One region of the Brevibacillus sp. AG genome, then DNA from elsewhere that is predicted to be linked to it. Evidence: a T-box and tRNA genes for the amino acid it is inferred to sense, from the RefSeq annotation. Region 1 holds a T-box; the other holds one or more tRNA genes.
The links. A T-box is a leader RNA that pairs with one kind of tRNA and senses whether it is charged. The one in region 1 lies ahead of serS (serine--tRNA ligase), so its partner is inferred to be a tRNA-Ser.
Positions count from the first base shown of each region.

Region 2: it encodes a tRNA-Ser, which carries the amino acid that the T-box ahead of serS (serine--tRNA ligase) is inferred to sense. The anticodon was not compared.

Region 1 is NZ_JAQMYO010000015.1:2,698-12,814, forward strand. Features, by position in the region: gene guaB (IMP dehydrogenase) at 1-4, shown strand, start outside; gene POF51_RS27900 (D-alanyl-D-alanine carboxypeptidase family protein) at 192-1,508, shown strand; gene pdxS (pyridoxal 5'-phosphate synthase lyase subunit PdxS) at 1,614-2,498, shown strand; gene pdxT (pyridoxal 5'-phosphate synthase glutaminase subunit PdxT) at 2,509-3,084, shown strand; T-box leader at 3,213-3,438, shown strand; gene serS (serine--tRNA ligase) at 3,492-4,772, shown strand; gene aceB (malate synthase A) at 5,193-6,800, shown strand; gene aceA (isocitrate lyase) at 6,827-8,116, shown strand; gene POF51_RS27930 (ABC transporter substrate-binding protein) at 8,309-9,406, shown strand; gene POF51_RS27935 (alkaline phosphatase family protein) at 9,396-10,117, shown strand, end outside.
Region 2 is NZ_JAQMYO010000002.1:221,831-231,947, forward strand. Features, by position in the region: gene POF51_RS05980 (RtcB family protein) at 1-816, shown strand, start outside; gene POF51_RS05985 (hypothetical protein) at 1,100-1,642, shown strand; gene thiM (hydroxyethylthiazole kinase) at 1,608-2,417, shown strand; tRNA gene POF51_RS06000 (tRNA-Ser) at 3,304-3,396, shown strand; tRNA gene POF51_RS06005 (tRNA-Glu) at 3,405-3,478, shown strand; tRNA gene POF51_RS06010 (tRNA-Val) at 3,566-3,641, shown strand; tRNA gene POF51_RS06015 (tRNA-Leu) at 3,651-3,737, shown strand; tRNA gene POF51_RS06020 (tRNA-His) at 3,755-3,830, shown strand; gene POF51_RS06025 (glyoxalase superfamily protein) at 3,911-4,279, opposite strand; gene POF51_RS06030 (DinB family protein) at 4,276-4,740, opposite strand; gene POF51_RS06035 (EamA family transporter) at 4,888-5,796, opposite strand; gene rarD (EamA family transporter RarD) at 6,086-6,994, shown strand; gene pdxK (pyridoxine/pyridoxal/pyridoxamine kinase) at 7,065-7,892, opposite strand; gene POF51_RS06050 (hypothetical protein) at 8,063-8,236, opposite strand; gene POF51_RS06055 (ABC transporter ATP-binding protein) at 8,457-9,158, shown strand; gene POF51_RS06060 (ABC transporter permease) at 9,183-10,117, shown strand, end outside.

The DNA of each region.
Region 1 (10,117 bases):
CTAAGCGAAAAATAGTACGGAAGACCTAAATCCCCTTTCTTTTAATAAGAGAGGGGATTTTTACTAGCTACTAACATGTGGAAATGGGAGGAATCTCGCTTCAAGCCTCCCTACAACCTATGGTACACTTACAATTGTGTGCTTGTTTCATGAAAAATGAAATCGATAGAAATAGGAGAGTGAGAGATTACATGAAGCGAAAGACATGGACAAAGCGATTGACAGGTCTGTTCCTTTCGGTCGCTGTTTTTGCTACAGCAATGGGAGGAATGGTTTCAAAGGTGGAAGCTGCCCCTGTAGCATCTCAAGCGAATTTACAACTGGAAGCGAAGTCTGCCATTCTTGTTGAGGCATCGACGGGAAGGGTTATCTATAGTAAAGATCCTGACGTAGCACTTCCGGTAGCTAGCATGAGTAAAATTATGTCTGAATACCTGGTTCAAGAAGCCGTCAAACAAAAGAAAATTAACTGGGATGATGTTGTCCCGGTAAGTGAGTATGCTTTTTATATCGCGAAAATTTCAGATTCGTCTGGTGTGTACCTGAATTTAGGTGAATCATTTACAGTTAAACAATTGTCAGAAGCGATGACAATCGTTTCTGCTAACGACGCAACCGTACTTTTGGCAGAGAAGGTCGCAGGCAGTGAAGCTGCCTTTGTTGAAATGATGAACAAAAAAGCAGTAGAGCTTGGTATGAAAAATACGATGTTTGTCACTTCTACAGGTTTGCCAGCTAATGAGTTGGGCCCGTATTCAGTGAAAACCGATCAAGTAGAAAATTTGATGTCCGCACGTGATTCGGCTATCCTCGCACGTGCTCTGATCCGTGATTTCCCTGAGGCATTGGAAGTTTCCAAAAAAACAAACTTCACATTCCGAACAGGTACCCCACAAGAGTGGAGCAAGAAAAGCTTCAACTGGATGCTGCCTGGTCTGATTAGCTACTATCCGGGCGTAGACGGATTGAAAACAGGGCATACACTTGCAGCGGGCTATTGCTTTACAGGGACGGCTGTTCGTGACAACATGCGTTTGATTAGTGTAGTAATGAATACAGATAGCAATACAAAGCGTTTCGCGGAGACCAGAAAACTGTTTGACTACGGTTTTAGCAATTACAAACTGACGAAACAAATGGACAAGAATGTACCAGTTAAAGGGTTTGAAATAGCCCCTGTGAAAAACGGTGTAGAGGTAACAGTTCCAGCCGTTACAGGTAGCGAAGTAAATATGATTACAAAGATCGGTACCGAAGCAAAATTCACACCAACTGTTACCTTCCAGGATCTGACCGCGCCAATTACGCAAGGACAGGTTGTCGGTAAGATCGTATTGAAAGAAGAAGGCATGAAGGATACGGATTATTTGCAGCCTGAAGACGCGACAAAAGCAGGTGTTGATGTAGTAGCAGGACAGGCAGTAGAGGAAGCCAGCTGGATTCGTCTGTTCTTCCGCAGCATCATAGAGTTTTTCAGCAATTTGTTTAGCAGTGGGACAGGAAATTAAATAATTGTTGTTTTCCCCTACATCTATCGTTTACAATGACGGTAACAGGAACCATAACACCACATAACAGTTTCGGTTCTGACTCATGATGTAGGGGGTAATGACATGGTACAAGTAGGAACATCCCGCGTAAAAAGAGGTATGGCTGAAATGCAAAAAGGCGGCGTTATTATGGACGTCGTAAATGCTGAACAAGCAAAAATTGCAGAAGCAGCGGGTGCTGTTGCTGTAATGGCTTTGGAGCGTGTACCGTCTGACATTCGTGCAGCTGGTGGAGTTGCGCGTATGGCGGACCTTAGCATTGTAGAGGAAGTACTGAATGCTGTTTCGATCCCTGTTATGGCAAAAGCTCGTATCGGTCATTTTGTTGAAGCGCGTGTTCTTGAGTCTCTGGGTGTAGATTATCTCGATGAGAGTGAAGTACTCACTCCGGCAGATGACTTGTACCATATCAATAAAAAAGAGTTCACTGTACCGTTTGTATGTGGCGCCCGTGATCTGGGTGAAGCTCTCCGTCGTATCGGAGAAGGTGCATCCATGATCCGCACAAAAGGTGAGCCAGGAACCGGAAACATTGTAGAGGCTGTTCGTCATATGCGTACGATGATGTCCCAAATCCGCAAAGTGCAAGCCATGTCCTACGATGAACTGATGGCGGAAGCCAAAAACCTGGGTGCTCCATACGAACTTCTTGAAGCGGTACACAAAACAGGTAAGCTGCCAGTCGTAAACTTCGCAGCAGGCGGAGTAGCAACACCAGCAGATGCTGCCCTGATGATGCAATTGGGCTCCGATGGCGTGTTTGTTGGATCTGGTATCTTTAAATCAGAGAATCCAGAGAAGTTTGCTCGCGCGATTGTGGAAGCGACCACCCACTACACGGATTACGAACTGATTGCTCGCGTATCCAAAGGCTTGGGGACGGCAATGCCAGGTATCGAAATCTCCAAAATTCGTGAAGCTGATCGCATGCAAGAGCGCGGCTGGTAAGGTGAGTAGCATGAAAATCGGCGTACTCGCTCTACAAGGAGCTGTAGCAGAACATGTGCGACTGCTAGAAGAGGTTGGTGCCACAGCCGTCCCGGTCAAAAAAGTAGAAGAACTGGATGACCTCGACGGGCTGGTCATTCCCGGCGGAGAGAGCACCACGATTAGCAAGCTGATGCACAAGTACGGATTCATGGAGGCGGTTCAAGAGTTCGGTAAGGCGAACAAGCCGATCTTCGGAACTTGCGCAGGATCGATCCTTCTGGCAAAACAGATTCAAGGACAAGACGATTGCCATCTAGGGTTGATGGACATCAAAGTCGAGCGGAATGCTTTTGGTCGCCAAAAGGAGAGCTTTGAAGTCTTGATGCCTGTTGCGGGTGTGGCGGCAGATTACCCGGCAGTGTTCATCCGGGCACCGTATATCATGGAAGTAGGAGAGAACGGTCAAGTCTTGGCCAAGCACGAAGACAAGATTGTTGTCGCCCGAAGCGGTCACTATTTGGCAGCAGCCTTTCACCCAGAATTGACCGAAGATACAAGACTGCACAAATACTTTCTCGACATGGTCAAGGAATACAGAAGCTAGCTGTCATACCGGAAGATCGGCCGTCAAAAAGGCGCCGATCTTCTTTTTTTCTGAAAAGATCGAGGTGGGCTGCTCTTTACATACGTATAGAACCTGTAGTACAGTTAACAATAATAGTATTCATGAATGAGAATGCGATGATGAGAACAAGTACTTCACAAGAGCCAGGCCTAGAGAGTCGGTGGTAGGTGCAAACCGATCCGGTTATGTGAAAGAATCCATCTCGGAGTGGCAAAGGAACAACAACTTTGCCCGGAACCGTCCCGTTATGACGGAAGAGTGGGCATATGCATGAAGGATTGCTGCATGTGTCAACGAGGGTGGCAACGCGGGTATACAACACTCGTCCCTTACCAGGGGACGGGTGTTTTTTGTTTTTTTTCAATACGATTCGGAGGGATTTACACATGTTGGACGTAAAAGTATTACGCCAGGATTTGGAAGAAGTAAAACGCCGTTTGGCTTACCGCAATGAAGATATTTCTGCGTTGGATCAATTCGTAGAAGTAGATGAAAAGCGTCGCCAAATCATCCAAGAAGCAGAAGCGCTGAAAAATAAGCGTAACACGGTATCCGAGCAAGTAGCGGTTATGAAACGCAATAAGGAAAATGCAGACCATCTGATCGCTGAAATGAAAGAAGTAAATGAACGCATCAAAGCTTTGGATGAAGAGCTGCGCCAACTGGATGAGCAGTTGGAGTTCATTTTGCTGAGCCTCCCGAACCTGCCGCACGAAAGCACGCCGATCGGGACGACAGAAGACGATAACGTGATTGCCTGGACATGGGGAGAGCCACGTGCATTTGACTTCGAGATTAAGCCTCACTGGGAGCTGGCTAGCCAAGCAGGCATCCTCGATTTTGAAACGGCGGCAAAAGTAACAGGAAGCCGTTTTGTTTTCTATAAAGGCTTGGGCGCACGTCTGGAGCGCGCACTGATGAACTTCATGATGGATCTGCACTCGAATGAGCATGGCTATGAAGAAGTGATCCCACCGTTTATCGTCAACCGCACGAGCATGACGGGAACGGGTCAATTACCTAAGTTCGAAGAGGATGCATTTAAAATCGAGGGACCAGATTACTTCCTGATTCCAACTGCAGAGGTGCCAGTCACCAATATGCATCGTGATGAAATCATGGATGGAGCAGATCTCCCTCGCTACTACACTGCTTTTAGCGCATGTTTCCGTTCGGAAGCGGGTTCTGCTGGCCGTGATACGCGTGGGTTGATTCGTCAGCATCAATTCAACAAAGTTGAGCTGGTGAAATTCGTGAAACCAGAAGAGTCTTATGACGAACTCGACAAACTGGTGAAAAACGCTGAAAAGGTGCTTCAACTGCTTGGACTGCCATACCGTGTCTTGAGCATGTGCACAGGCGATCTAGGATTTACGGCTGCGAAGAAATTCGACCTGGAAGTTTGGATTCCAAGCGGTGGCACATACCGTGAAATCTCGTCTTGCTCGAACTTTGAAGATTTCCAAGCGCGCCGCGCCAATATCCGTTTCCGTCGCGATACAAAATCGAAGCCGGAATTTGTGCATACATTGAATGGTTCTGGTTTGGCGATTGGACGTACAGTAGCAGCGATCTTGGAGAACTACCAAGAGGCAGATGGAGCCATCGTGATTCCAGAAGTTCTTCGACCGTACATGGGCGGAGTAGACAAGATCGCACCGAAGTAATAAGCAAGAGATAAGGAAAGCAGCTCTTGATCCATAACGGGTCAAGGGCTGTTTTATATTGTGTACTAATACAGGTGGAATTTTTTAAAAAACGTGTTGCACTGTACTAATCTCTGTTATATAATAAAAACAAATTTTAAGAATATTGTTTTAATACAGAAATGGAGGAATGGAGAATGGACTGCTATCGATGTGAAGGAAACGGAGAACAAAATTGCCCAAAATGTGGAGGCGTTGGTCATGATGCCAACGGAGCGGCTTGCCACAATTGCTTGGGAGATGGTCATGTATGCTGCAGCCATTGCAGTGGCAGCGGGTATCAGGAGTAAGGACATTTTTTTTGCTCTTGCTGTTATATAATAAAAAACATTTTATCAATCTGTATCATAATAACTTTGGAGTAAGGGAGGAGGAGCTGTTTTGACTACCGTACCAACGAATCCATATCCACTGGAGGTGCAGATTTCCGGTGAAATGCACCCCGGTTATCAAGATATCCTGACACCAGAAGCGATTCAATTCGTGATGAAGCTGGAGCAAAGGTTTGGCGATAGACGACAACAATTGTTGGCTAAACGCGTGGAGCGTCAATTGCAGATCGATGCAGGTCAACTACCCGATTTTCTACAGGAAACAGCGGATATTCGTAAAGGAGATTGGACTGTTGCTCCATTGCCCAAAGATTTGCAGGACAGACGGGTGGAGATTACGGGACCTTCGGGTGATCGGAAAATGGTCATCAATGCACTGAACTCGGGTGCTCGGCTTTTCATGGCTGATTTTGAGGACGCCAACTCACCGACATGGGAGAACACCATCCAAGGCCAAATCAACATGAAGGATGCGGTACGCCGCAATATCTCTTACATCAGTCCGGAAGGCAAATCATACACCCTCAATGAAAAGACAGCGGTTTTGATCGTGCGTCCTCGTGGCTGGCATCTTGAAGAAAAGCACATTCTCCTCGATCGAAAACCGATCTCCGGCAGCCTGCTTGACTTCGGACTTTACTTTTATCACAACGTAGACGCTCTTATCGCGAATCAGACAGCACCGTATTTCTACTTACCGAAACTGGAGAGCCATCTGGAGGCTCGCCTCTGGAACGACGTCTTCCTTTTCGCGCAGGATGAATTAAATATTCCACGCGGCACGATTTGCGCGACAGTATTGATCGAGACGATTCTTGCAGCTTTTGAGATGGATGAGATTCTGTACGAGCTGCGCGAGCATAGTGCAGGACTGAATTGCGGACGTTGGGATTACATTTTCAGCTATATCAAAAAGCTGCGGAATCAGCCTGATGTCATTACACCGGATCGTGCCCAAGTAACCATGACAGTTCCGTTCATGAAAGCATACACCACGCTGGCCGTGAAGACTTGCCATAAACGGATGGCGCCTTGCATTGGCGGAATGGCTGCACAAATTCCGGTGAAAAATGACCCGGTACAAAATGCAGAAGCCATCGCCAAAGTGCGCGCTGACAAAGAGCGGGAAGCGTACGATGGACATGATGGGACGTGGGTTGCTCACCCAGGGCTAGTGCCGGTAGCTATGGAAGTGTTCGATCGCTTGATGAGAGAGCCGAACCAAATCTGGTACAAACGTGAAGATGTGGATGTATCCGCTAAGAAACTGCTGGCAGTTCCAGAGGGCACGATTACAGAAGCGGGTGTCCGTACGAACATAAGCGTAGGCATACAGTACATCGAGGCTTGGTTGCGAGGCTCTGGGGCTGTACCGATCAACAATCTGATGGAGGATGCGGCTACAGCAGAAATTTCGCGGGCACAAGTCTGGCAATGGATGCGTCATCGTCACGGAGTCTTGCAGGATGGTAGAAAGGTGACGGAAGGTTTGGTGAAGCAATGGTTGAGTGAGGAGCTGCAAGCGATCAAGCAAGCAATCGGTCAAGAGAGGTACGACAACAGCAAGTATCCGATTGCTGGTGATCTGTTCTTGCAATTGGTAACGACAGAAGATTTCGAAGACTTCCTAACTGTACCGGGTTATCGCTATTTGTAAAAATAAAAAGAGTGGGGGAAATGAAAATGACGAAAGCAAACAAGCAAGAAGCAATTCAACAGGTGGAGCAAAGCTGGCAAGGCGAGCGTTTTGAAGGAATTACACGTCCATATACGGCAGAAGATGTCGTTCGTCTGCGCGGTTCCGTACAAATCGAACATACACTGGCTCGTCTAGGGGCAGAGCGTCTGTGGAGCCTCTTGCATACCGAGCACCATATTAAAGCGTTGGGGGCTTTGACCGGGAATCAAGCGATTCAGCAGGTAAAGGCAGGATTAAAAGCGATTTATTTGAGTGGCTGGCAGGTAGCGGCCGATGCCAATCTGTCTGGTCAGATGTATCCTGATCAAAGCCTCTACCCGGCAAACAGTGTTCCCCAAGTCGTAAAAAGAATTAATCAGGCATTGCAACGGGCTGATCAGATCGATCAATCAGAAGGGGGTACCGAGACGAATTGGTTTGCTCCGATCGTAGCAGATGCAGAAGCGGGCTTTGGTGGGCCACTGAACGTCTTCGAATTGATGAAGGGTATGATTGAAGCGGGCGCAGCGGGGGTGCATTTTGAAGACCAGCTGGCTTCCGAGAAAAAATGCGGCCATATGGGTGGGAAGGTACTGATTCCGACGCAAGCAGCCGTCCGTAACCTGATTTCCGCACGATTTGCGGCAGATGTAATGGGGGTTCCAACGATTATCGTGGCACGTACCGATGCAAATGGCGCTTTCCTGATTACCAGCGACATCGACGAGCAGGATAAACCATTCCTGACGGGTGAACGAACAGCAGAGGGCTTCTTCCGTCTACGCGGCGGATTGGATGCAGCGATTGCCCGTGGACTGGCGTACGCTCCTTATGCAGATTTGATCTGGTGCGAGACTTCTGAGCCGAATTTGGAGGAAGCACGCCGTTTTGCAGAAGCGATCCATGCCAAATACCCGGGCAAGCTGTTAGCGTACAATTGCTCTCCTTCTTTCAACTGGAAAAAGAAGCTGGATGAACAGACCATCGCTCGCTTCCAGGAAGAGATCGGCGAGATGGGCTACAAGTTCCAATTTGTCACGCTTGCTGGCTTCCACTCCCTGAATTACAGCATGTTTGAACTGGCGCGCGGCTATCGTGACCGCGGAATGGCTGCCTACTCTGAATTGCAGCAGGCTGAGTTTGCCAGCGAAGTACATGGCTATACGGCAACTCGTCATCAGCGTGAAGTTGGTACCGGGTATTTCGATGAGGTCGCGCAGATTATCTCTGGCGGCAATTCCTCTACGACTGCGCTTAGCGGGTCGACGGAAGAGGAGCAATTCGCCCATAATTAAATAGGAAAAACGAAGGACTACGGTGGTTCTCTGGTATTCAGAGGGCCACTTTTTGCGTTCACGTCTATTTTTCATAGAGTCTTAATAGCTTTTTAACAACGCATTTATATCAGTTTCATTTTTGTTGTTTACGATTAGCTTAGAAAAAACAAAGGAATCAAACACAAATAAAAACGAAAAGGGGCCTTAAAGATGAGAGGGAACCAGTTAAGCTGGAAACGAACCGTTGTTGTCATGACATCCGTTTTTCTGCTTGCGGGATGTGCCACCGAGACGAAATCAGGCACTTCTCTGGATACGTCGCAATTGACCCTGGATCAAATCGTGGAAAAAGCAAAGCAGGAGGGAGAAGTCAACTCCGTGGGTATGCCGGACACGTGGGCAAACTGGGGAGAGACTTGGGGCAATCTCGCAAAGGAATACGGCTTGAAGCATACGGACACGGACATGTCGAGCGCAGAAGAATTGGCTAAATTTGAAGCAGAAAAAGAAGACGCCACAGCAGATATCGGCGACGTAGGCATCGCTTTTGGACCGTTAGCCAAGCAAAAAGGGCTGACGCTGCCTTACAAAACCTCTTACTGGAACGACATTCCCGACTGGGCAAAAGATGATGAAGGACATTGGTTGCTGGGCTATACCGGAACACTGGCCTTTATTACGGACAAGACAAAGGTACAAAATCCTCCCAAGACCTGGGCAGATTTGAAAAACGGCAGCTTCAAGATCGCGATCGGCGATGTCATGAAAGCGAATCAGGCACAATTTGCCGTACTGGCCGCGGCCTATGCTAATGGGGGAGATGAGAAAAATATTCAGCCCGGCATAGACTTTTTCGCTGAGTTGGCAAAAAACAAGCGGCTCAGTACGAGCGATCCGAGCCTTGCCAATCTAGAAAAGGGTGAGGTCGAAGTCGCTATCTTGTGGGACTTCAACGCGCTCGGGTACCGGGACAAAATCGATAAAAACCGCTTTGATGTCCTGATCCCGGAGGAAGCATCAGTCAGCAGCGGGTACGCAACTGTAATTAACAAGTACGCCAAGCACCCACACGCTGCCATGTTGGCTCGTGAATACATTCTCTCCGACGCTGGACAGTCCAATCTGGCTCGTGGCTATGCTCGACCGATTCGTGCTAACGCCAAGCTGGACGAATCCGCTAAAGCCATGCTGCTCCCCGATGAAATGTATAAAAACGCACGTCCGGTGGGCGATTTGACTGCTTGGGAAGAGACAGCTAAAAAATTGCCGCAGCTATGGCAAGAGCAGGTGTTAATCCATGTGCGCTAGTAAGCTCGCCATGATTGTGCTCGACGGATTGAGATTTGACACAGCCATCTCGCACATGGGGTACCTGCATCACCTGGTCGAGTACGGTATTGCGGCTCGCTTCCAGGTACGATCGGAATTGCCCAGTCTCTCTCGTCCTTTGTACGAGGTTCTTTTAACGGGAACCCCTGTGTGGAAAAACGGAATTTCCAGCAATCAGGCGGTTCGGCTTTCGCACCAGGAGAGTCTCTTTCACCTGACGCAGAAAAATGGGATGTCCAACGCTGCTGCCGCTTATTGCTGGGTAAGCGAGCTTTATAACAAGGCCCCGTTCAATCCGTTTCACGACCGAATTCAATTGAACACCGATAAGCCGATACAAAACGGGATGTTCTATTGGGAAGATCACTATCCGGATACACACTTGTTTGCTGACGCCAACTTTTTGTTGAATGGGTACAATCCGGATTTTCTTTACGTCCACTCCATGAATATCGATGATGACGGACATAAGCATACGGCCGATTCCGCGCGATATCGAAATCGGGTTCTGGCGGCAGATTCGATACTGGCAAATGTGCTTCCTGCGTGGATCGATGCGGGTTATCAAATCATCGTAACAGCCGATCATGGGATGACAGCTGATGGAAATCATGGCGGCACTTCTAGCGCTGACCGGGACGTTCCCTTGTTTGTCATCAGCAACCTGATATCTCCGGGTATTCGCGAGGA
Region 2 (10,117 bases), on a different contig from region 1:
ATCCAGCATATCGAGATCGCGGAGGAGAACAGGGAGATTGCGAAAGCGTGGGGACTGTTCGATGGTCAGGTCGTCATCATGATTCATTCCGGTTCGCGGGCGTGGGGGGCAATGCTAGGACGTGATTATACCAAAAGCTTCAAGGAAGCCATGTACAAATGGGGGATTCATAATCCCGAGCCGAGCCTGGTATATGCTCCGATTCAAAGCGAGGAAGGGCAACAGTATTTGAATTTGATGTACTCCGCGCTGAACTTTGCGGTAACGAATCGGCATATGATCGGATTTTCTGTTGAGCAGGCGTTTCGCGATGTTTTCGGTAACGAGATGCGTACGCCAGTCCTGTATGATTTGATGCATAATTACGCCTTGAAAGAATTCCATCGCAACACACCGATGCTCGTTCATCGCAAAGGAGCGACGAAGGCGTTGCCAGCAGGCCATTTCCAAAATCCGAAGGCTTACCGTGAAACGGGACATCCAGCTTTGATCCCAGGTTCTATGGGAACATCGTCCTATATCATGGTCGGATCGGACGCCGGAGCCAAAAACTTTTATTCGATCTGCCATGGCGCAGGGCGTGTTCGTTCCCGCAAAGCAACGAAGGAGCTTGTGACCATCGATCAATTCGAGCAGGCAATGCGCGTAGGACAGGAAGACGAGATCATGGTGAATCACCGTTCGCTCGCTTCCATCCTTGATGAATGCCCGCAAGCCTATAAAGATGTAGATCAAATCATCGATTCGGTTGTGGGAGCAAATCTTGCATCTGTCGTCGCAAAATGTAACCCTCTTATTGCCATAAAAGGAGTATAATGAAGAGTGGCTTCCTGAAAAGTTTTAGGGGGAGCCACCTTTTGTGATTTAACTTACACTAAATAATAGAAATTAAATTGTGAACAAATTGCGTGAGAAGTTTCAAAAAATAGGTTCGAATGTAACATAAATTGCTTCGCTTCCTCAACCGATACCAAAAGAGAGACAAAATAGGGGAGATAGGGGAACAGATATGCCTACATACTATTACTTCACCTGCCTAAAATGCCGAACCCGGGGGGGAGTTTTCGGCGAACAGGCCTGGGGCTGGGGGAACTTTGACATGATCGAGTCCTTCAAATACCTGGCTCACCACATCCGTACATGCGGAGAAGATTCGATTCGCGTGATTTCTGAGGATGTAGATGATTATGTAGATCAGCTGCACGGAGAGTACAACACCTTCCTTGAGCAAACGAAGCATATATTTCCGCATTCCAAAGATTGGGAGTTCCTTGATCGATGGAAAACATTAAAAGTAGAAGAAATGAAGCTAAAATGGGTCGAGGAAAACCGGATTATGCATCCAGATGATCGGATGAAAATATGCGGAGTTCTTGATGCAGTGGACATCTTGAAAGAAGGGGCGGGTAGAGTCTCCTTCAGTGCTAGCGTGACGGATGAGGATGGGAAGGTGTGGAAAATCGTTGCTGATATGCGCGAATTACCCATTTTAAAACATTCGTATATCATCATTGGCGTCATGCAAGAGCATTCTATATTAGGGGAAGTCATTGAGGTGTACAAGATGATTCCACGAGTCGCTGTTCAAGACGAAAGGGGTAACGATCATGATTCTGGAGACAATCGGGCAATTACTAATTAAAGTGCGCGAGGAAAATCCACTTGTACATAACATGACGAACGTAGTTGTCACGAACTTTACAGCGAACGGCTTGTTAGCCCTTGGTGCATCACCTGTCATGGCGTACGCCAAGCAAGAGGTGGCAGACATGGCAAAAATCGCAGGAGCCCTTGTATTAAATATAGGGACATTGAATGAGCATGAGATCGAAGCGATGCTGATCGCAGGAAAATCGGCGAATCAGCATGGCGTGCCTGTTTTGTTTGATCCAGTGGGAGCGGGAGCAACATCGTACCGAACCGAGACAAGTCAACATCTTGCGCAGGAACTCGACCTTACCCTCATAAGAGGAAATGCTGCCGAGATTGCCAATGTCATCGGGGAGCGCTGGGAGATTAAAGGTGTAGATGCGAAGGAAGCGGGCGGAGATGTCGAGGACCTAGCGAGAGCAGCAGCGAAAAAGCTCAAGACAATCGTTGCGATTACAGGCAAGGTCGATGTGATTTCGGATGGAGAAACGACTTACTCGATCCGGAATGGTCATCCCATCTTAACGAAGGTGACCGGAACTGGCTGTTTGTTAACGTCTGTTATGGGAGCGTTTGCAGCCATTGCAAATGACAAGCTGATCGCAGGAGCTGCTGCATTGGTATGCTACGGTGTTGCTGCGCAGCTGGCAGCAGAGAAAGCAGCAGGAGTAGGTCCAGGCAGTTTCCAAGTCGAATTTTTGAATGCCTTGCATAACGTGACCGCAGACGATGTTCGCCGTTTTGGGTATATCGAAAAAAGAGAATAAAAATTCCCCTTTAAAAAAGGGGAGAAAAATGGCCGTAGAACGATTAAGCTAGATATGTTAGACAGTAGCTGTAATTTCGTAGTGAATAAGACAGCAGCTTCTTCTGGTGCTCGGATAGTGCTAGGAATATAAATTCTACTTGATCATCATCGTATGGACGGACATAAAAACGGGAAATACCATGACAAATAATTTCTCTCTTTAACGTCAGCGCCACACTGGCGTCTGTTCGTATGTGCAATTCCACGCTGCGTACCCTCCTTGGACATTCAATAGAGTACCAAAAAAATACAAGGAAAAACAAGGGAATTATGTCTGATTCATGTCCAAGTTGTTACCAATTTTCGTATGAAAACTGACAAGGAGAACGATTCAGAAAAGACTAGCGGGGGTTGCTGGGAAAGCACCCTGTTCGAGAGAAAAAATTCGAGATGAGACCGGCCATTCTCCCTTTTTCCGTTGAGTTATTTACTTTATTTCGAAGGCAGCGTACGAGCTCCTGATCGCAATGACAAGAAAAATAGCCGTGCTTTCGATAGCAATCATCATGCCTCTTGCAGCATCTGTCGACGTCATCAATCGGCGCATCCGGCCCGGAGCATCCAGGCCCACACCAGTTTCCGTACAAACAGGGTAAGCCTACTGATCGGCGTTTTCTTTTTGACAACTGGCATCACTCCGTCTTGTAAAGGGATACTACTTGTATCATATTGAACAGAAAGTGAACTTGCTTTAGGCAATCTCCCTTTTTTCGTTTCGATAGATATTCGCCTGATATGAATTACACGGAGGTCTACCAAGGGATAAACTTTCAAAATATCACTTGAAATCATATTGGGAATATGATAGATTAATTCTTGCCGAAGCGAACGCTTGCAGGCTCGATGGATGGATGTCCGAGCGGCCGAAGGAGCACGATTGGAAATCGTGTAGGCGGTGTCGAACCGTCTCGTGGGTTCAAATCCCACTCCATCCGCCATCATACATGGCCCGTTGGTGAAGCGGTTTAACACAGCAGCCTTTCACGCTGTCATACAGGGGTTCGAATCCCCTACGGGTCACTTAAACATCCCGTATAGTAATCCGGGGCCCCCGCAAAGTACTCGGAATATGCTTCATTGTATTGGCGTCACTTTGTGGGGTTATCTGGAGGCTTAGCTCAGCTGGGAGAGCATCTGCCTTACAAGCAGAGGGTCGGCGGTTCGATCCCGTCAGCCTCCACCATTTTTATATGCGGTCGTGGCGGAATTGGCAGACGCGCTAGATTCAGGTTCTAGTGGTGGCAACACCGTGGAGGTTCAAGTCCTCTCGACCGCACCAAGCAAACCCTATACATGGCGGTCGTGGCGAAGGGGTTAACGCACCGGATTGTGGCTCCGGCACTCGTGGGTTCAAGTCCCATCGATCGCCCCATATATGTTCAAAATGTAAAATGAAACAGCCCAGCGGTGGCTCCTGTAGAGGAACTCCGGCTGGGCTTTCTTTGTATCTGTCTACGAATGAGCAACAGGCTGATAAAAGTGAAGGCGATTGCCAAAAGGATCGGTCACGCTCACTTCGCGTGTTCCCCACGGCGTCTCCTCTAAACCGGGACAAGCGTACTTGTATCCTTGACGCAACAGTGACTGATGAAAAAGTTCAATGTCCTCTACCTGTACGCGAATCGCTGAGCCAGGACAAGCATCCCCGTGATGCTCAGATAGATGAATCGTGCACGATGGAGAGGAAATTTGCATGTACAAAGGAAAATGCTCCTCGTAACGATGCTCCCAATCAATCTGAAACCCTAGAAACTCTACATAAAATTCTCTTGCCTTCTCAACGTCAAACATGCGAAAAATAGGCGTTATGATCTGATTCATTTGCCCAGAAACCTCCGGATTGTATTGAGGGAGGCGAGGTGCACCCCTTCGTGAAAGATCGTTCGGACAAGCACTTGTGCAATCGTATGCATGCCGGATTCAGTTGCGGGAAACTCTTCTTCTAATCGATCCTTGTAAGTAGCTTGTATCGTCTGAGGTTGTTCTTGTAATAAGGAGACGAGTACTTCGAGTTTCGGTGGTGGTGTATCCCAGTCAGCAGGTTTTGTACCGAAGTTAAACCATTCGTTGAAGCCAGGGGGGATTGGGATCGTTTCTTTTGTAAGGTGAGCGATCCATAAATACTGATCGAGATAGATGTGCCCCAGATTCCACAAGATATTGTTGGAGAAACCATCGGGAATGATGTTCACATCTTCATCCGTCAAACCATCGATAGCTTTTAACGTCTCCTGTCGATAATCCTCTAGCTGCTGGAATAGCACCTTGTGCCGCTTTTCCATACTTTTTCCCCCTTGAGTGGCAGTCTTCGCAAATAAATTCGAGTCAGAGAATCTACTTCCTTCTATAAGAAGGGGAAGTACTAACAAAAAAGCGTGCAGAACAACTCGTCTGCACGCTTTTTTGTATGTTGTGTATAGGAAACGGCGCTACATTCTTTCCTGCTCGAGGGCATGAGAAGGGGAGAATAGTTTCCGCCATTTTACTTGCGGTACGCAAATGGCAGCGAGGATCATAAATACGCCACCCCATTGAGGGAGAGAGACAGTCTCTTGAAGCACGAAACTCGACAAGAGTACGACTGTGGGCAGCTCCACTGCACTTAAAATGGTAGCCAGTCCATTACCGATCCGTGGCACACCAACAGCCAAACAGAAGATCGGGATGACCGAACCGAAGATCGCAACCAAAAGACCGAGCGGCAGCAAACCTTGCAGAAGCTGACCATTTATCAGGAAAGTCGGTGGATAAATGATCGAGAGCATCAGGGCAGCGATACCAATCGAAATCGCGCTTCGCAAGTATGGATCCATTCCAGGGAGAATTCGCCCGCTGAAGAAAATAACCAGGGCAAAGGTCGCGCCAGACATCAGACCGAAGATCAGTCCGACCATGTCTACACTCTGAATGCCGCTTTCGCCAAGTCCGCTTGCAAGAACCGTCCCTGCTCCAAGCATAACCAGAGACACCCATTTTTCAGCCGTCGGCCATTTGCGATCCACAATCGCCTCAAGCAAGACCCCGATCCAGGTAAACTGAAAGAGGAGAACGATTGCGAGCGAAGCAGAGACCCGGCTAACAGCCTGATGGTAAAAAAGACTGGTTGAGGCCATCATGAGGCTGGCTGGTGCCAAAAGCAACATATACTTGAACGAAAACCGTTGCTTGGAGAAAAAGAGGGCCATGAGCGTCATAATCAGGCCGCCAAAAATCAATTGGCTTCCGCTCATTTCAAATGGCGTAAAGCCGAGTTGAAAAGCATGCTTCATGAAGATCGAGAGGACACCGTAGCTGCACGCGCCGAGTAAAACTAAAAAGATAGATCGCCAGTATGTCATAAGTAAAAGTTCCTTTCGTATGACTAAACTCGGAAGAATAATGACTATTGTACTACAGGTCTAAAAGTGGTACAATAAAATTTTTGTCCATCCTTTACCATGCTACTAAGGTAATTAGCTAGCTGCATGCATTGGTAATATGGTAACGAATGAAAGTGTAGGGGACTCCTTATTCTGCGTGAGAATACATAGCTGTTTTTTCATATTTCCGTTACACTACTCCATAGAGAAGAAGTTCAAAAAGTCGTCTATAGACAAAGAGAAGGCAAAACAACATGGAGGAGCAAGGATGAGACAGGGGATTATTTACGCAATTATGGCGTATTTGGCGTGGGGGTTACTCCCGCTCTATTGGAAGCTGTTTCAGGCAATGGGGGCATGGGAGATACTCGCTCATCGAATCGTCTGGTCGGTTATTTTTGTCGCAATCATTATTCAGGTAACGAAACGCTGGCGCAGTATGTGGGGAGCGGTTACTGGTTTTAAAATGTTCGGAGCATTAGCGATATGTTCACTGCTAATCAGCGCAAACTGGCTCATTTTTATCTGGGCAGTGAATAACGATCAAGTCATGCAGACGAGTCTTGGCTATTACATGAATCCTCTCATCACCGTACTGCTGGGAGTCATTTTCTTAAAAGAAAAAATGCATACTGGGCAATGGCTCGCGCTTATACTCGCGGCTTTCGGAGTCATGTTCATCACCTTCCAGTACGGTGAGATTCCTTGGGTCTCTCTATCACTTGCCCTGACCTTTGCTTTTTACAGCTTGGCGAAAAAGCTCGTCCGAATGGAGGCGATGATCGGACTGGCGTGGGAGACGTTGTTTGTGGCCCCTATTGCTTTCGGTTATCTGTTGATGCTACAGGTCAATGGGACGGCGACGATGACATCCTTAGCGTGGTGGCAACTTTTATTGCTGACGCTGGCGGGGGTAGCTACTGCCATGCCGCTCTACTGGTTCGCCCAAGCAACGACTAGACTCCCACTTTCCGTTGTGGGCTTCATTCAATACGTGGCGCCTACGATATCGCTCCTATCAGCTGTTTTCTTGTTTGGAGAGCCTTTCACCCAAACACATCTCATCAGCTTTGGATTCATCTGGTCTGCGCTCATCGTATTTACGGTGTCCTCCGTACGCATGAAACGAAAAGCTACTCGAATCAATCCCGAGGTCGCTATCAAAAAACAAGCGTAAACATAAGAAAACTCCTGCCCACCGAGGAAGACTCGGATATGGTCAGGAGTTTTTATTTACAAGGACGTAATTAGCAAATCGCTTCGCCGTGCTTTTTCATGCGGTACGCACCGTGATTAGTAGGTCCCACATATTTATTGAGTGCAAACGAGTGGCGAATCGCTTCGGTAATAAATTCTTTGGCAACAGCTACTGCGTTGTGTACAGAGCTTCCTTTTGCCAATTCAGCACAGATTGCAGCTGAGAACGTGCAGCCTGCACCATGAGTAAAGCTCGTTTCAAAGCGCTCTGATTCCAATACCTCGAGTGTTTTCCCGTCATAGAAAACATCTACGGCATTGCCGCTTTGAAGCTTGCTGCCGCCTTTAACAACGACATAAGAGGTGCCGAAGTCGTGGATACGTTTTGCCGCTTCCTTCATGTCATCGACACTTTTCAGCGCGCCCATTTGGCTGAGAATACCAGCTTCGAACAGGTTAGGAGTCGCAACTGTTGCGTGCGGGAGCAAGACTTCACGCAGGCTAACGGCAATTTCTGGATGAAGTGCTTCATCTGCACCTTTACAGATCATCACAGGGTCAACAACAACATTTTTCAAATCGTATTGTTTTATTTTACGGGTAGCGAGGTCAACCAATTCAGTGGTTCCGAGCATCCCTGTTTTTACAGCATCTACGCCAATTCCAGCGAGTACGGTTTCGATTTGTTTTTCCAGGATCGCGACATCGATCGGAAACACTTCGTGAAACCATTCGTTATGTGGATCTTGGGCTACGATAACGGTGAGGGCGGTCATCCCGAAAACACCAAGCTCCTGAAACGTTTTGAGGTCTGCTTGCTGACCAGCTCCGCCGCTGGTGTCGGAACCTGCAATGGTGAGTGCTTTCTTCATGGTCATTGTGATTATCTCCCTTTGTATACCGCTGCACAATCGAAGCGGATCTATACTGTCATGCACTGTAATGCCTCTCTCTATATTAAAGAGGAAGAAATCGGTGCTGTCAATAATATCCCCAAAATATAAAAACCGCCTCCCTTAGCGGGCAAGCGGTTTATGTATGTGTGTATTTATGCTTGAGAAGCAGCGTGGTGAAAAGAGAAGCTGATGGTAGTGGACATGGACTTGGAACGCTTGGTTGCAAGCTGTTTGGCTTGCTTTGCTGCCTCAAACATACTAGGTGCCTTGATGATTTCAACCCATCTGCGTGTTGCTGTTTCAAATAAAAAGCGATAGATAGTCATCTTCTTCGACCCTCCATGGTTTGTTGACATCTACATTGTATTACGTAACAGCCTGAAAAAGGTTACGTAGCTGTTACATATTTTTGAAGAAAATATGGTTATTCTGTAAATCGTAAATTGTTTCCGAAAGTAGCGTTACGTTTTGCGAAATGTTACGTCTTTAGTATGTGATGTTTACGAAAGCTTCCATTTTGAAAGAACGAATGAGGTGCGACAAACGATGGTCAATTCAACAGGAGAGCTGACGGTGACAGGGGTCAATCACAGCTACGGAACAGGGAAAATCAAAGTTCCCGTGCTGTATGATATCAACCTTCATATCAACAAGGGTGAATTCGTGGCTCTGTGCGGCTCGTCGGGTTCCGGTAAGTCTACGCTCTTGAATTTGCTTGCAGGTTTGACCAAGCCGGAGGAAGGGAGTGTCACGGTTAGCGGAGCACAGATTTCCAGCTACAGCGAAAACGAACTATGCATGTTTCGCCGTAAAAATATGGGATTTATCTTCCAGTCATACAATCTGCTCCCCAATCTGACAGCGCTGGAAAACGTAGAGCTTCCCTTGATTTTTGCAGGCGAAAGCAAGAAAAAACGTCGGGCTAAAGCAACGGAAATCCTACACCGCGTAGGGCTGGAAGGTCGTATCGACCACAGACCCAATGAGCTTAGTGGTGGACAGCAGCAGCGTGTGAGTATTGCGAGAGCGCTCGTCAATCAGCCTGGCATCATCTTGGCGGATGAGCCGACGGGGAACCTGGACTCGAAGACGGAACAAGAGATTCTCCTATTAATGAGAGAAATGAACAAGGAAAATGGGACTACGTTCATCATCGTTACCCATGAGCAGGAAGTAGCAGAACAGTCCGACCGCGTCATTTATCTCCAGGACGGACGGGTTGTACAAAAAAGGACAAGACCAGCGTAGGCGAGGGTATGAGGTGAACAAACAGTGAAGGTAATAGATTCTTTTCGCATCGTCTGGAGGAATCTGTGGCGAATGAAGCTGCGGACAGCCCTCACATCGGTTGGTGTTATGATCGGAACGGCTGCAATCGTCGCGATGATGGCACTTAGTTTAGGGCTTAAGGAAAGTGCGGTAAAAAGCTTGGAGAACTTCGGAAACTTGACAGAAATGGACGTCGAGCCATTGCGTTGGTACGAGGAAAAAGGCGAATGGATTGATGTTCCAGAGGATAAAGTCAAGAAGCTCAATATGCAAGCGGTGCAGGAATTAAAAAAGATTCCTGGCATTCAGGCAGTTATGCCGATAAAAGAATTACGAGAGCAAGCGAAGCTTAAGGTAGGTAGACGTGAAGGTTACGTACAGCTTATTGGGGTGGACGTGAATGAGTCGGCTGCCTATCGAAAAAACGATATTGAAAAAGGAGACTATCTGACAGGCTCACCGCAAGAAGTGGTAGTCGCTTTCGATGTCTCTCGAGAATTGCGGGATGTGGAAAAAGAAAAGCGGGAGGAACGGCGAAGAAGGACGGGGGGTGGACAAGCTGGACAGTCCACTATGCCACCTGATATGGGCGGTGGAGAATCAATCGGGTTCAACATCGTGGACAGAGCAGCGACACTCATTTTGTCACGGGAATACAGAATCGACGATGAACCGAAATACGAGAAAAAGGAACTGCGCGTTCGGGTTGTCGGTCAATTGAAAAAGACTGAAGAGCGCGGATCTTCTTCTGCCGTTTACGTGCCCATTAACGTCGTGAAAGAGTTGAACGACTGGGTAACTCGCGGGAGGGAAGAGGAGAACAACGAGGGATCGACACGGCGCACCCGTGAACAAGCTAAGAAGGATACCTTTGAATTTGATCGGATCACGGTGAAGGTAGAATCACGCGAAAAGGTCGAGGGCGTCGTTGCTGCACT